2 regions of the Kitasatospora sp. NPDC051170 genome follow, and region 1 is predicted to be linked to the other one. Evidence: predicted binding sites of a transcription regulator. Region 1 holds the regulator's gene; the other holds the start of a gene.
The links. Region 1 encodes HspR, which represses chaperone genes until heat shock. Its sites were predicted from a motif close to TTGAGNNNNNNNNNCTCAA; they were not measured.
Positions count from the first base shown of each region.

Region 2: the regulator HspR is predicted to act here: its motif matches at 4,675-4,693, upstream of lon (endopeptidase La).

Region 1 is NZ_JBITFA010000006.1:257,278-264,802, forward strand. It holds gene ACIBCA_RS16075 ((Fe-S)-binding protein) at 1-238, opposite strand, end outside; gene dnaK (molecular chaperone DnaK) at 581-2,425, shown strand; gene grpE (nucleotide exchange factor GrpE) at 2,422-3,048, shown strand; gene dnaJ (molecular chaperone DnaJ) at 3,191-4,348, shown strand; gene ACIBCA_RS16095 (heat shock protein transcriptional repressor HspR) at 4,356-4,880, shown strand; gene ACIBCA_RS16100 (helix-turn-helix domain-containing protein) at 5,062-6,051, shown strand; gene ACIBCA_RS16105 (hypothetical protein) at 6,076-6,234, opposite strand; gene ACIBCA_RS16110 (hypothetical protein) at 6,571-7,179, shown strand; gene ACIBCA_RS16115 (winged helix-turn-helix transcriptional regulator) at 7,186-7,525, opposite strand, start outside.
Region 2 is NZ_JBITFA010000002.1:686,372-693,896, reverse strand. It holds gene ACIBCA_RS06700 (ABC transporter permease) at 1-85, shown strand, start outside; gene ACIBCA_RS06695 (ROK family protein) at 323-1,606, opposite strand; gene ACIBCA_RS06690 (GtrA family protein) at 1,668-2,201, opposite strand; gene lon (endopeptidase La) at 2,259-4,652, opposite strand; gene ACIBCA_RS06680 (rhomboid-like protein) at 4,820-5,554, opposite strand; gene ACIBCA_RS06675 (response regulator transcription factor) at 6,174-6,911, shown strand; gene ACIBCA_RS06670 (ATP-binding protein) at 7,002-7,525, shown strand, end outside.

The DNA of each region.
Region 1 (7,525 bases):
TGAAGAAGCCGACGGCGACGAACCAGTGGGCGATGCCGACGATCCCCCAGCGGTTCATCCTGGTGTGGCCGACGAACTCGATGGCGACGGTCTTCACGCGCTGGGCGGGCTTGCCGAAGCGGGTGGAGTCCGCGGCGCCGGTCGTCACCACCTTGAAGATGTGCCACGCCGCACGAAGGGCGAGCGCGGTGCCGATCACGAAGGTGACCAGCGAGATGACGATCGCTGCTAGCTGCATCGGCTCTCCGTCCTCCTGCGGCTTGGGGGGCCGTTGGCCGGGCCAACGGTCCCTCGGGGTATTCGGTGTCCGAACTCGGTTCCCGAACTTTCCGAACTGAGTGTACTGGTCGGTAACTTGCCGGGCCGACGGCCCGGACATTACCGGTAGGCAACAGTTCTCCAGAAGATTCCCAAGCTATGGCGGCAGTCACGCGAGTGCACCCGCGCCACGACGACGGCCGGGGCTGGAGATAAGGGCTCAGTAAAGTTGAGCGACCGGCACTCATACCTGTTGACGCCGCTCGTCGAGTCGTGCATCCTTGAGCCTGTAAAGCTCAACTCTTTCCTGGAGGTACCCACGATGGCACGCGCGGTCGGCATCGACCTCGGCACGACGAACTCGGTCGTCAGCGTTCTGGAGGGTGGCGAGCCCACCGTCATCACGAACGCCGAGGGCGCGCGGACCACGCCGTCCGTCGTCGCCTTCGCCAAGAACGGCGAAGTCCTGGTCGGCGAGGTGGCCAAGCGCCAGGCGGTCACCAACGTCGACCGGACCATCCGGTCGGTCAAGCGCCACATGGGCACCGACTGGAAGATCAACCTCGACGGCAAGGACTTCACGCCGCAGCAGATCTCGGCCTTCGTGCTGCAGAAGCTGAAGCGCGACGCCGAGGCGTACCTGGGCGAGACGGTCACCGACGCCGTCATCACCGTCCCGGCGTACTTCAACGACTCGGAGCGCCAGGCCACCAAGGAGGCCGGCGAGATCGCGGGCCTGAACGTCCTGCGCATCGTCAACGAGCCGACCGCGGCCGCCCTCGCGTACGGCCTCGACAAGGACGACCAGACCATCCTGGTCTTCGACCTCGGCGGCGGCACCTTCGACGTCTCCCTCCTGGAGATCGGCGACGGGGTCGTCGAGGTGAAGGCCACCAACGGTGACAACCACCTCGGTGGCGACGACTGGGACCAGCGCGTCGTCGACCACCTGGTCAAGGTCTTCCAGTCCGGCCACGGCGTCGACCTGTCCAAGGACAAGATGGCCCTGCAGCGTCTGCGCGAGGCCGCCGAGAAGGCCAAGATCGAGCTGTCCTCCTCCATGGAGACCTCGATCAACCTGCCGTACATCACGGCCTCCGCCGAGGGTCCGCTGCACCTGGACGAGAAGCTGACCCGCGCCCAGTTCCAGCAGCTGACCACGGACCTGCTCGAGCGCTGCAAGGTGCCGTTCAACAACGTCATCAAGGACGCCGGCATCGCGCTGTCCGAGATCGACCACGTCGTCCTCGTCGGCGGCTCGACCCGCATGCCGGCCGTCGCCGAGCTCGTCAAGGAGCTGACCGGCGGCAAGGACGCCAACAAGGGCGTCAACCCGGACGAGGTCGTCGCCATCGGCGCCTCGCTCCAGGCCGGTGTCCTCAAGGGCGAGGTCAAGGACGTCCTGCTGCTCGACGTCACCCCGCTGTCCCTCGGCATCGAGACCAAGGGCGGCATCATGACCAAGCTGATCGAGCGCAACACCACGATCCCGACCAAGCGCTCCGAGATCTTCACCACGGCCGAGGACAACCAGCCGTCCGTGCAGATCCAGGTCTACCAGGGCGAGCGCGACATCGCCGCGTACAACAAGAAGCTCGGGATGTTCGAGCTCACCGGCCTGCCGCCGGCGCCGCGCGGCCTGCCGCAGATCGAGGTCACCTTCGACATCGACGCCAACGGCATCATGCACGTCGGTGCCAAGGACCTCGGCACCGGCAAGGAGCAGAAGATGACCGTCACCGGCGGCTCCTCGCTGCCGAAGGACGAGGTCGACCGCATGCGCCGCGAGGCCGAGCAGTACGCCGAGGACGACCACAAGCGCCGCGAGGCCGTCGAGACGCGCAACTCCGCCGAGCAGCTCGTCTACTCGACCGAGAAGTTCATCGCCGACAACACCGAGAAGCTCCCGGCCGACGTCAAGACCGAGGTCGAGACCGCCATCGGCGAGCTCAAGGAAGCCCTCAAGGGCGAGGACATCGCGAAGATCCGCGAAGCCTCGGAGAAGGTCTCCACCACCGCGCAGAAGCTCGGCCAGGCGCTCTACGCCAACGCCGACGCCCCCGCCGGTGCGGCCGCGGCCGGCGACTCGGCCCAGGCCAAGGAAGACGACGTCGTCGACGCCGAGATCGTGGACGACGAGAAGCCCAAGGGCGGTGCGTCGGCATGACGGACAAGCCGCAGGGCGGCAAGCCCGGCGACGACTCCGCCGCCGAAGAGGCCGTCATCAAGGCCGCCGAGGAGGCCGCCGCGGCCGGTGCCGGCTCGGAGGGCGGCACCGACGAGCTGGCTGCCGCCAAGCGCGAGGCCGGAGAGCGCACCGCCGACCTCCAGCGCCTCCAGGCCGAGTACCAGAACTACCGCAAGCGGGTCGAGCGCGACCGGCTGACCGTCCGCGAGATCGCGATCTCCAACATCCTGGAGTCGCTGATCCCGGTCCTGGACGACATCGGCCGTGCCCGCGAGCACGGCGAGGTGACGGGCGGCTTCAAGTCCGTCGCCGAGTCCCTGGAGACGGTCGTCGCCAAGCTGGGCCTCCAGCAGTTCGGCAAGGAGGGCGAGCCCTTCGACCCGACCATGCACGAGGCGCTCATGCACAGCTACTCCTCGGACGTCACCGAGGACACCTGCGTGCAGATCCTCCAGCCCGGTTACCGCATCGGCGAGCGGATCATCCGCCCCGCCATGGTCGCCGTCGCGGAGCCCCAGCCGGGCACCCAGACGGCCTCCGCCCCGGACGCCGAGGCGAAGTCCGCCGACGCGGACAAGGCCGACGGTGACTCGGACAGCTGACCAACGGTGACAGCTGACAACCTGTGCGCTGCGGAGTCGTACGCCGGTAAGCCCGGCCGGCTCCGCAGCGCGCTGTCAACAGCCCTTTTCCACACGGCTGTTGACAGCACTGTGACGATGGACTCGGGAGGTGGCTCAAGCCGTGAGCGGTAAGGACTACGTGGAGAAGGACTACTACAAGGTCCTCGGCGTGCCCAAGGACGCCACCGCCACCGAGATCAAGAAGACCTACCGCAAGCTGGCCCGCGAGTTCCACCCCGACGCCAACAAGGGTGACGCCAAGGCCGAGGAGCGGTTCAAGGACATCTCCGAGGCGTACGACGTCCTCTCCGACGAGAAGCGCCGCAAGGAGTACGACGAGGCCCGCAGCCTCTTCGCCAACGGCGGCTTCCGGGCCGGCGGCGGCCCGGGCACCGGCAACTACAGCTTCGACTTCGGCGACCTGTTCAGCGGCACCCAGGGCGGCGGCGGCAGCGGCGGGATCGGCGACGTCTTCGGCGGCCTGTTCAACCGCACCGGCACCCGGCAGGCCCAGCCCCGGCGGGGCGCGGACGTCGAGACCGAGGTGACGCTCTCCTTCGAGGAGGCCGTCGACGGCGCGACCGTCCCCCTGCGGATGACCAGCCAGTCCCCCTGCCGGACCTGCAACGGCACCGGCGCCAAGGCCGGCACCACCCCGCGGGTCTGCCCCACCTGCGTCGGCGCCGGCACCGTCAGCCGCGGCCAGGGCGCCTTCGCGCTCTCCGAGCCCTGCAAGGACTGCCGCGGCCGGGGCATGATCGTCGACGACCCCTGCACCGACTGCCACGGCAGCGGCCGCGCCAGCTCCGCCCGCACCATGCAGGTGCGCATCCCCGCCGGCGTCCAGGCCGACCAGCGCATCCGACTCAAGGGCAAGGGCGCCCAGGGCGAACGCGGCGGACAGCCCGGCGACCTCTACGTCACCGTGCACGTCGACCCGCACGCCGTCTTCGGCCGCAAGGGCGACAACCTGACCGTCACCGTCCCGGTCACCTTCCCCGAGGCCACCCTCGGCGCCACCATCGAGGTGCCCACGCTCGGCGGCCCCGCCGTCAAGCTCAAGCTCCCGCCGGGCAGCGCCAACGGCCTCACCATGCGCGCCCGCGGCAAGGGCGCCACCCGCAAGGACGGCACCCGCGGCGACCTCCTCGTCACCATCGAGGTCGTGGTGCCGCAGAGCGTCACCGGAGACGCCCTGAACGCACTGGAGCAGTACCGCGAGGCCACCGCCTCCGACGACCCGCGAGCCGCCCTCTTCCGGGCGGCGAAGGGAGCGTGACGACCAGATGTCCCCGAATCCGATGACCCCCGACAGCGGCCCCATCGGCCCCGGCCTCGGCGAGGGCCTCCCCGGCGACGGCACGCGCCGCCGCCGCGCCCCGGCCGCGCCGCAGTACGTGCTCACGGAGGAGACTCCGGTGTACGTCATCTCCGTCGCCGCCGAACTGTCCGGCCTGCACCCGCAGACCCTGCGCCAGTACGACCGCCTCGGCCTCGTCAGCCCCGACCGCACCGCCGGACGCGGCCGCCGCTACTCCGCCCGCGACATCGAGCAGCTGCGCGAGGTCCAGCGCCTCTCCCAGGACGAGGGCATCAACCTGGCCGGCATCAAGCGGATCATCGAGCTGGAGAACCAGGTCACCGCCCTCCAGGCCCGGGTCACCGAACTCGTCGACTCCCTCGAAGGCGCGGCCACCGCCCTCCAGCAACGCGAGGCCGCCGTCCACGCCTCCTACCGCCGCGACCTGGTCCCCTACCAGCCGCCCAGCCCGCAATCCAGCGCCCTCGTCGTCTGGCGCCCCAAGCGCTGACCGAGCGCCCCCCTAGCCGCCGGTTCCCTCCTGTTCGGGGGGTGCCGGCGGCTGGTGTCTTGGTGAGAGAGTGCGGTTGCATTTCCTCTCCGGTGGGCTCACCAGATCTGGCATGCTGAAACTCGATTCAGCATGAGCGCTGATGAGGCACAGGGATCGCAGCAACGGCAAGGAGTCGCGGATGAGTGAACGAGAGCAGCCCCTTGCCGCTGGCACGACCGTCCTCTCAGCAGAAGCACGGGAGCTTTATCTCGCCGTCGTCCGAGGTGACGGCAAGCTTCCTCTCGGTTCCCTTGTCGACCGGAACGCTTCAGCACGGAATGAGCTGGTGCGTATTGGGCTTCTCGTAGCCGACAGCGATGATCCGAGTACATTCATTGCCACCGATCCCGCTCAGCTCTCGACAAGCCTCAGCCATTCCTGGCAACGTCAGGCGCTTGAGCTTCTGTCACGCGCCGTTTCTCTTCCCGCTGAAATGGAGGAGATCGCCCGGGAATTCCACACTCCGAAGCAACTCGGAGGCGCGATCGAGCACGTACAAGGGAAGGCCCTCATTCGGCAGCGAGTGCAGCAGTTCAGGAGCTCCAGACTGGAGGAGATCCTGGCACTCCAACCCGGTGGACCCCGCGAGCCAGAAACCCTCGCCGGAATGATCGAGCAAGATCTAGAGACGCTCCACAGCGGCACAAAGATTCGGACGATCTACCACGCCAGCACCCGATACCACCAACCCACCAGGGATTACGTGGCCACACTTGCCCGGGCAGGCGGACAGTATCGAACGCTTGACGAACCTTACACGCGTCTCATCGTCATGGACCGGCGTGTAGCCGTAATTCCGATCGTCGAAGACATGAGCCTCGCGGCCTTCATCTATGACCCGGCCGTTGTCGACTATCTTGCGGAGGAGGTTTTCGATCGATGCTGGAGCAGAGCACTGGAATTTGAGGGAGATCGCACAGTTCCGCAGCAGGTAGTGTCTCGCTTGCGTCAAACAATCATTGAGCAGATGCTCGAGGGCACCAATCACCGGGTTATCGCGCGACGCCTGGGCATCAGCGAACGGACGCTAGCAAGACATATTGCCGAGATGCGAGACGACTACAAGGTCGACTCGCTCTTCCAGCTCGGGTACGTCATAGGGCGAAAAGTGCAGGAGCCTGCCGAGTGAGTCACACGCCCACATGGCCGTGCTTCACTGCCAGGAGGTGTCGTCCGCAATGCTCACAGCAGCCTGCACGACAGTCGTGCCATGCGGGTTGGCAGCATTCGCAAGGGAGTTGACGCCAAGCACCGCAGCGGTGACGGCCAGCGACAGTATGAATATGCGGGCAAATCGGCGCATGTCAGTCACGCCCCACTCTCTCCCTCGGGAATCACCAGCTAGAAGCGTCAAGCAGGATAACGGCTCACATGGTGTTACGCGAGGGGGAGGGTTCCACCTACTCCTGCCTACGGGGAGTGCGTCATCTCTCTGCCAGTCATCCGGATGACAGGGGCCAACGCTGGACGGGGCACGGCGCCCCGATGGACGATCAGTTCGCTCCCAATGGTGAAAGCAGAGCGCCACACTCTGCCAATGTACCGTCAAATTAGCTAGACGGTTCAACCAACGGGAACACAACCGAGCAGTCCGAATCCCCGTCCCGCCGACGCTCGCTCCCCCGGTCGGCAGTCCCCCGGAGTCGACATGACCGAGCCCTACCTGCGTCACCACGACAGCCAGGCCCCTGAGGGCCGTCGTGCACGTGTGTTCCTGGCCGCGCCGCTGATGCGGCTGACCGGGCCCGCCGACAGTGTGGTCACGCTCGCCAGCCGGACGCGGCTGACGACGCTGCGCACCACTCTCCTTCGCAGCGGTGCCGCCGTGTACAGCGCGCACCACAGTGACGCCTGGACCGTCGCCGGCCGTGCGCCGGAGCCCCGGGTCCCGTCCGACTTCCGGGCGCTGCAGTCCGCGGACCTCGTGTTCGCGTACGTCGGCGCACCGCTGTCGGCCGGGGTGAGCCTGGAGCTGGGATGGGCGTCGGCGCTGCGGAAGCCGATCGTCCTCCTCGTCGACGAGGCCATCACCCACAACCCGCTGATCGCCACCATCGAGCAGGTCGCCCCCGTCCTGCCGCTCGTCTTCGACGACACCTGGTCGCAGGAGGCGCTCAACCACACCGTCGAGACCGCCCTGGACTGGGCCGGGATGGCGCTCTCGCTCCGCGAGGGCTTCTGGACCGCGCCCGGCGAGCAGTTCGCCGTCCCCCGGCAGCAGCAGGGCTACTGGCCGACCGGCGCCGCGACCGGCTGAGCGGAGTCACCTCCCGGACTCCCCCGTCGTCCGGGCTCCCCGCATCCGCCAACCGAGCTGGAACAGCGTCTCCGCGTCGTAGAGCTCACGCAGCCGGGCGATGTGAGCGGCCACCGTCCGTTCGCTCAGCCCCAGTCGAGTGGCGATCGCCCGCTGCGTGAGCCCCTGCCCCAGGAGGCGGCCCACCTGCTCGTGCACGGCCGGCGTGGTCGGGCCGGCGGCGAGCGCCTCCCAGTCCACGATCTGCGCCCGCTGCCACTGCTGCTCGAACACGCCGACCAGGTACCCGACCAGCGCCGGATCCTCCACCACGGCGGCCACCGAGTTGTCGGCAGCCGCCGAAACC
Region 2 (7,525 bases), on a different contig from region 1:
CCTCGTCGGCGTCGCCGTGGCCCTCCTCGCCGTCCTCCGCACCCCCCGCTCCGGCGGCCGCGAACTGGCCGCCGCAACCGCCTGACCCCCTCACCCCCGCTGAGCCCCCGGCCCCCGGCCGGGGGCTCAGGTCGTTCCGGACTTCCACGGAATCCGGCAACCGACCCCCTCCGGCCGCTGGCCCCGCTTACCTCGGGGGCCACTCCAGCCCGGCTCCCCCGGCCGCCCACTCCAACCACCGGCCCACCTCGGGGAGCCCGTGCGCGAGGCATGGGGGCGTGATGCGGCCCCGGCTCATCGCGCCCGCCGCCCCGGCCGGGTATCAGGTCCCTGCCGGGGTGGCCAGGGGGCCGGGGTCGGCGACGATGGCGCGGACGACGCCTACGGCGGCGCCGAGGAGGGGGCCTCGGCGGCCGAGCCGGGAGACGGTCAGGCGGTCGTCGGACCAAGGCCGGACGGTGACGCGGGCGGCCAGTTCGGCGTGCATCGCGGGGAGCAGCCAGGGGGCCGGGCCGGCGTAGCCGCCGCCGAGGACGATCGCGGCCGGGTCCAGCAGGTTGACCGCTCCGGCGGCGGCCGTGCCGAGGGCACGCCCCGCGCGGACCAGCGCTTCGCGGGCGGCCTCGTCGCCCGCTGCGGCGCGGTCGGCGACCAGCGCCGCCCAGTCGCCCCGGGCGTCCGTCAGGTGCGCCGCCCGCAGGACGGCGGCCCCGCCCGCGTACTGCTCCAGGCAGCCGCGCGCGCCGCAGGCGCAGCGCGGGCCGTCCGGGTGGACGGGGACGTGGCCGAACTCGCCCGCGTAGCCGCGGGCTCCGCGCAGCAGTCGCCCGCCGATGACGATCGCCGCACCGACCCCGGCCTCGGCGGAGACGTAGAGGAAGTCCTCGGGGCCCTCCCCCAGCCACCGCTCGGCGAGCCCGCCGAGGTTCGCCTCGTTGTCCACCTCGATCGGCAGCTCCGCCAGCCCGCCGCCGCCCGATCCGCCCCGGCCCGGTCGCGGCTCCGCGGCACTCGCGCCCGCGGCGGCGTCCTCCCCCGCGCGCAGCGCCGCCCGGAGCTCCGCCGCGAGCGGCACGTCCGCCCAGCCCAGGTTGGCCGCGCGCTGCAGTACCCCGCCCGCGTCGACCAGTCCGGGGACGGCCAGGGTCAGGCCCGCCGGCGCGAGGCCCGCCTCGGCGACGGTCTCGCGCAGGAGTGCGGCCAGGTCCGCCAGGACGGCGCCCGGCGGGCGGTCCGCGTTGGCGGCCTCCTCGCGGCGCCAGGCGCGGATCTCGCCGCGCAGGTCGACGACGCAGGCCCCGAGGTGCCGGACGCCGATCTCCGCGCCGAGGCCGGCGGGGCCGTCGGGGTTGAGGCCGAGGGCGGTGCCCGGTCGGCCGACCTTGCCACTGGGGGCGGAGGGGCCCTCCTCGACGACGAGCCCGGCGGCGATGAGCTGCTCGGCGAGGGAGGAGACGGCGGCCCGGGTGAGCCCGGTGCCGGTGGCGACCTCCGCGCGGGAGCGCGGGGCGCGGGCGATGACGCCGAGGACGAGGGCGAGGTTGGCCCGTCGCATGCCCTGCTGGCTGGCGGGCCCGGCCCTGAGGCCTTCGGGTTCCCCGCGCATGGTTCCTCACCTCACGGTTTCATCGCGCATCCCGTGGCGTCCTCGACATCTTCGACATCTTTCACATCTCCGACATCCCCGGCACCTCGGTTGCAGCGTAACCGTCCTCCGGCGCCGGCGGCGGCGTCGTGAACACCCACCGCTGCACGGCCCAGAACCGGAAGAGCATGGCGACGAACGTCCCGACGACCATCCCGCTGAGGAAGTCGGCGATCTCCTGGGCGAGCGGCCCGACGTACGGCTCGCGCAGGTCGAGCAGGTAGCGGGAGACGATCAGCGGGAGGTCGTTGACCGCGATGGCGACGGCGCTGACCAGCGCGAACAGCAGGGGTTCGCGCCGCCGCCACCCGGTGCGGAAGGCCCAGCGCCGGTTGAGCACGTACGACACGACGGTGCCGATGACGGTGGCGACGGTCAGCGCGACGACCGGTTTGTGCTCCAGCACGGTGAACTTCAGCTCGAAGTCGATCACCACGGTGAGCAGGAAGCAGAGCCCGCCGACGAGCAGGAACTTCACCAGCCGCCGGTGCCTGAGGAGCAGGGGCCGCAGCGGCGGCGGCACCCGCGCCAGGGCTCGCTGCGTGGGGGACGGCATCCGAGCAGTGTCACACGCCCGGATGCCGTCCGCCTTTCAACGCCGCTGGGCGGGCCCCTAAACGGCCAGGAGTACTCCGGCCGGCTCCAGCGCCAGCTTCAGCACCTCCCGCACGTCCGCGACCGGGTGGACGGTGAGCCGCTCCAGCACCTCGGCCGGGACGTCGTCCAGGTCGGCCTCGTTGCGCTTGGGGATGATCACCGTGGTGACGCCGGCCCGGTCGGCGGCGAGGAGCTTCTGCTTGACCCCGCCGATGGGCAGCACCCGCCCGGTGAGCGACACCTCGCCCGTCATCGCCACGTCGGTGCGCACCTTGCGGCCGGAGAGCAGCGAGGCGAGCGCCGTGGTCATGGTGATGCCGGCGCTGGGCCCGTCCTTGGGGACGGCCCCGGCGGGGACGTGCAGGTGGACGCCCCGGTCGCGCAGCGAGGTGACGGGCAGTTCCAGCTCGGCGCCGCGCGAGCGCAGGTAGGAGAGCGCGATGTGCGCGGACTCCTTCATGACGTCGCCCAGCTGCCCGGTGAGGGTGAGCCCGGTGCCGCCGGTCTCGGCGTCGGCGAGGGAGGCCTCGATGTAGAGGACGTCGCCGCCGGCGCCGGTGACGGCGAGCCCGGTGGCCACGCCGGGGACGGCGGTGCGCCGCTCGGCGGGTTCCTGGGCGGCCTCGGGCACGTGGTGCGGCCGGCCGATGAGGGCGCGCAGGTCCTTCGGGCCGACGGTGACGGGCAGCTCGCGCTCGCCGAGCTCGGCCTGTGCGGCGATCTTGCGCAGCACCCGGGCGATGGAGCGTTCCAGGTTCCGTACGCCGGCCTCCCGGGTGTACTCCCCGGCGAGCCTGCGCAGCGCCTCCTCCTCGACGCCGACCTGCCCGTCGCCGAGGCCCGCCTTCTCCAGCTGGCGCGGGAGCAGGTGGTCGCGGGCGATGACGACCTTCTCGTCCTCGGTGTAGCCGTCCAGGCGGACCAGTTCCATGCGGTCGAGCAGCGGCTCGGGGATGGACTCCAGCACGTTGGCGGTGGCGAGGAAGACGACGTCGGAGAGGTCGAGCTCGACCTCCAGGTAGTGGTCGCGGAAGGTGTGGTTCTGCGCCGGGTCGAGCACCTCGAGCAGGGCGGCGGCCGGGTCTCCCCGGTAGTCGGAGCCGACCTTGTCGATCTCGTCGAGCAGGACGACGGGGTTCATCGAGCCCGCCTCCTTGACGGCCCGGACGAGCCGGCCGGGCAGCGCGCCGACGTAGGTGCGCCGGTGGCCCCGGATCTCGGCCTCGTCCCGCACCCCGCCGAGGGCGACGCGGACGAACTTTCGGCCCATCGCGTGGGCCACCGATTCGGCGATCGAGGTCTTTCCGACCCCGGGCGGGCCGACGAGGGCGAGAACCGCGCCGCCGCGGCGGCCGCCGATCAGCCCGAGCCCCTGGTCGGCGCGGCGCTTGCGCACGGCCAGGTACTCGACGATGCGCTCCTTCACGTCGGCCAGGCCCGCGTGGTCGGCGTCCAGGACGGCCCGGGCGCCGGCGATGTCGTAGGCGTCCTCGGTGCGCTCGTTCCAGGGCAGCTCCAGGACGGTGTCGAGCCAGGTGCGGATCCAGGAGCCCTCGGGCGACTGGTCGGAGGAGCGCTCCAGCTTGTCGACCTCCTTGAGCGCGGCCTCGCGGACCTTCTCGGGCAGGTCGGCGGCCTCGACGCGGGCGCGGTAGTCGCCCTCCTCGTCGGCCGGGTCGCCGTTGAGCTCGGCGAGTTCCTTGCGGACGGCCTCCAGCTGGCGGCGGAGCAGGAACTCCTTCTGCTGCTTGGCGACGCCCTCCTCGACGTCCTTGCGGATGGTGTCGTTGACCTCCTCCTCGGCGAGGTGGTCGCGCAGGAGGGTGAGCGCGTACTCCAGCCGGGCGACCTGGTCGGCCTCCAGGAGCACCTTGAGCTTCTGCTCGGCGGTGGCGAAGGGCGCGTAGCCGATGTTGTCGGCGAGCTCGCCGACGCCCTCGATCTGGGCGACGCGGTCGACGATCTGCCAGGCGCCGCGCTTGCGCAGCCACTGGGTGGACAGCGCCTTGTACTCCTTGACCAGCTCGGCGGCCCGCCCGGCGACGGGCGTGCCGACGGAGGACTCCTTGAACGGGGTGGTCTCCACCCACAGGGCGGCGCCGGGCCCGGTGGTGCCCACACCGATGCGCACCCGGCGCACGGCGCGCACGAGGGCGGCCGGGTCCCCGTCGGCGAGGCGGCCGACCTGCTCGACGGTGGCGAGGGTGCCGGCCGCCGCGTACGAGCCGTCGACCCGGGGGACGAGCAGCACCTGGGGCTTGCCGGAGCCGGTGGCCGCGGCGCGGGCGGCTTCGACGGCGGCGCGCACCTCCGTGTCCTTCAGGTCGAGCGGGACGACCATGCCCGGGAGCACGACCTCGTCGTCGAGCGGCAGCACGGGCAGGGTGAGCGGTGTGGACGTCGATGCCATGATCTCTCCCCAGTCAGTGAACTTGAGTCGACCTGACTAAGGCTCGGCGGGCCCCGGATGTTCCCGCGGCTTTGTTCGCCGTGAGCGAACACCAGAAGGCCCTGGACAACCGGCGAACGACCGTTCGGTAGGGGATGTCAAAAACGGGCCCGCTCGCCCGGCGGGGCTCAGCGCGTCGCCGGGAACCCGCCCCGCGCGGCCACACCCTTGACCGCCGCGGCCGCCACCCGGCGCGGGCGCGAGGTCGGAGGCCGCCGCCGAACCCGCCGCAGCCACCGCCACAGCGCCACCCCGGCGAGCACCGCCGCCGGGTGCCCGACGGCCGTGACCACGTCCCGGTCCTCGGCGATCTGCCCGGCGATCATCAGCCCGGTCGCGCCCAGCGCGAGCACCCGCCCGCGCGTGGACATCAGTCCGGCCACCGCGCCCAGGCAGGCGAGCACGCCGTAGCTGACCCCGATGTCCAGCCGGTCCATCGCCTCGGGCTCCATCCGCCCGGTGGCCACCGCGCCCATCACCACGCCCTGGGAGAGCAGCGTGGCGCCGACGTGCCCGATCGCGAACACCGCCGCCGCCCGCGCCGGGCCGACCCTGCGCTCCAGCGGCGCGAGGGTGATCGCGAATCCCCACAGGTACGGCATCCACGCCTCGCCGGCGACCCAGAATCCGCTGAGCACGAGAGCCCGCAAAGGGTGCTGCAGAAGGTTGTGCCCGTCCGAACTGGACGCCTCCTGGAGGCGTTGCACGAGTTCCGGGTCGGCGAGTTTCGCGAAGGTCGTGGTGACGCCGACGACGGCGAGGTATCCGAGCGTGAACGGATTGCGCCGGGGCGTCGGCAGGCGTTCCAGCAACCAGTCGAGGACGACGGTGCGCAGTCCGTGGCGGAACATTCCGTACGGCACGCCGACGGGCGCCTGAGCGCGCCCTCCGGACTCACGCCACACTGCCGCCATGCCGCCTCCGCTCCGTGCCCGCAGCCACCCGGTTCTCCCCGCCCCGTGCCCAACGTACCGGCGGGAGCGAGGGATTCCGCGCGGCGGGGCGGCGTCGCGACGACGTTACGTCGAGGTTCTGAGAGGCACCTGAGAAAAGCCCGTGAAGACTGTCCCGGAGTCAGTGAGTCCGATTACCGAAAAATTGGTCTGGACCTAGTTCCGGAGAACGCTTCGGCATCGGCTCTGACCGGCAGCTCGCCCTGAACCCCATCGCATACGTACCGTCATCCGGCGAAAATTCCCCGGGTAAGGTATCGCCCCGTGCCCACCCCTTCGGTGGGCCTCCGGGCGGCCCGGAAGGCCGCCCCACGGGCCGGAAACGTCCGGTCCACCTGCCGGGAAGCATCCGCTGTCCGTACGCTGCGAAGTGCGCGGGAGCATCGGGCGGCCGACCACCGCCCGGCCCGTTCCCGATCGCGCGGCGGGGCGGCGGACCCGGCACAGTCCACGACGGAACAAGACTACGAGCGGAGCCCGCCATCCCCACAGGTGGCCGGCCCGCAGCCCTGGGGGCGGTGGCGTGACCGTGACAGAGATTCAGCAGGACAACCACAACACCGGCGGCACGGTGAACAGCCAGCGCAGAGTGCTGGTGGTGGAGGACGAGCCCACGATCGCGGAGTCGATCGCGGCCCGGCTGGGCGCGGAGGGCTTCAAGGTCGCCGTGGCCCACGACGGACCGGGCGCGGTCGACGGCTTCCACACCTGGCAGCCGGACCTGGTCGTCCTCGACATCATGCTGCCCGGCTTCGACGGCCTGGAGGTGTGCCGCCGCATCCAGGCCCAGCGGCCGGTGCCGGTACTGATGCTGACGGCCCGCGACGACGAGACGGACCTCCTGGTCGGGCTCGGCGTCGGCGCGGACGACTACATGACCAAACCGTTCTCGATGCGCGAACTCGCGGCCCGGGTCAACGTGCTGCTGCGCCGCGTCGAGCGCGCCCAGCAGGCCGCCCGCACGCCCGCGCTCGGCAGCCTGCGCTTCGGCGAGCTGGAGATCGACCACGTGCAGCGCCGGGTCCGGCTCGCCTCCGGCGACGTCCACCTGACGCCCACCGAGTTCGACCTGCTCGCCTGCCTGGCCGCCCAGCCGCGCGCCGTGCTCACCCGCGAGCAGCTGCTGGCCGAGGTCTGGGACTGGACCGACGCCTCCGGCACCCGCACGGTGGACAGCCACGTCAAGGCGCTGCGGCGCAAGATCGGCGCCAGCTGGATCCGCACCGTGCACGGCGTCGGCTACGCACTGGAGGCCCCGCTGTCCTGACGGCGGACCTCGGGCGACGGGCCTCCGGGGGGCCCGTGTCCCGAACGACCGACCGCACCAGGACGCACGCGGGGCCCGCTCGGGGGACCCATGACCTTTCCACAGCAACGCGACGGGGACGCCGAGACCGCGCGTCCGCAGACCCTCGCCTCCCGCGCCGCCCGCCGGGTCTGGGCCGACATCCGGCCGCTCGACCCGGTCCGCTCGATCAAGGGCAAACTCGCCCTGCTGGTGATCGTCTCCGTCTTCCTGGCCACCGGGATGGTGGTCGTGGCGATCCGGTCCGAGACCCAGATCCGGATCATCATGGTCTTCTCCATGATCGCCTCGCTGCTGTTCATGCAGTTCCTCGCGCACGGGCTGACCTCCCCCCTGCGCGAGATGACGGCCGCCGCCCGCGCGATGGCCTCCGGCGACTACAGCCGCCGGGTCGAGGTCGGCTCCCGCGACGAGATCGGCGAGCTGGCCGTCACCTTCAACGCGATGGCCGCCGACCTGCAGGCGGCCGACCAACACCGGCGCGAGCTGGTCGCCAACGTCTCCCACGAGCTGCGCACGCCCATCGCCGCGCTGCGCGCCGTCCTGGAGAACGTGGTGGACGGCGTCGTCCAGCC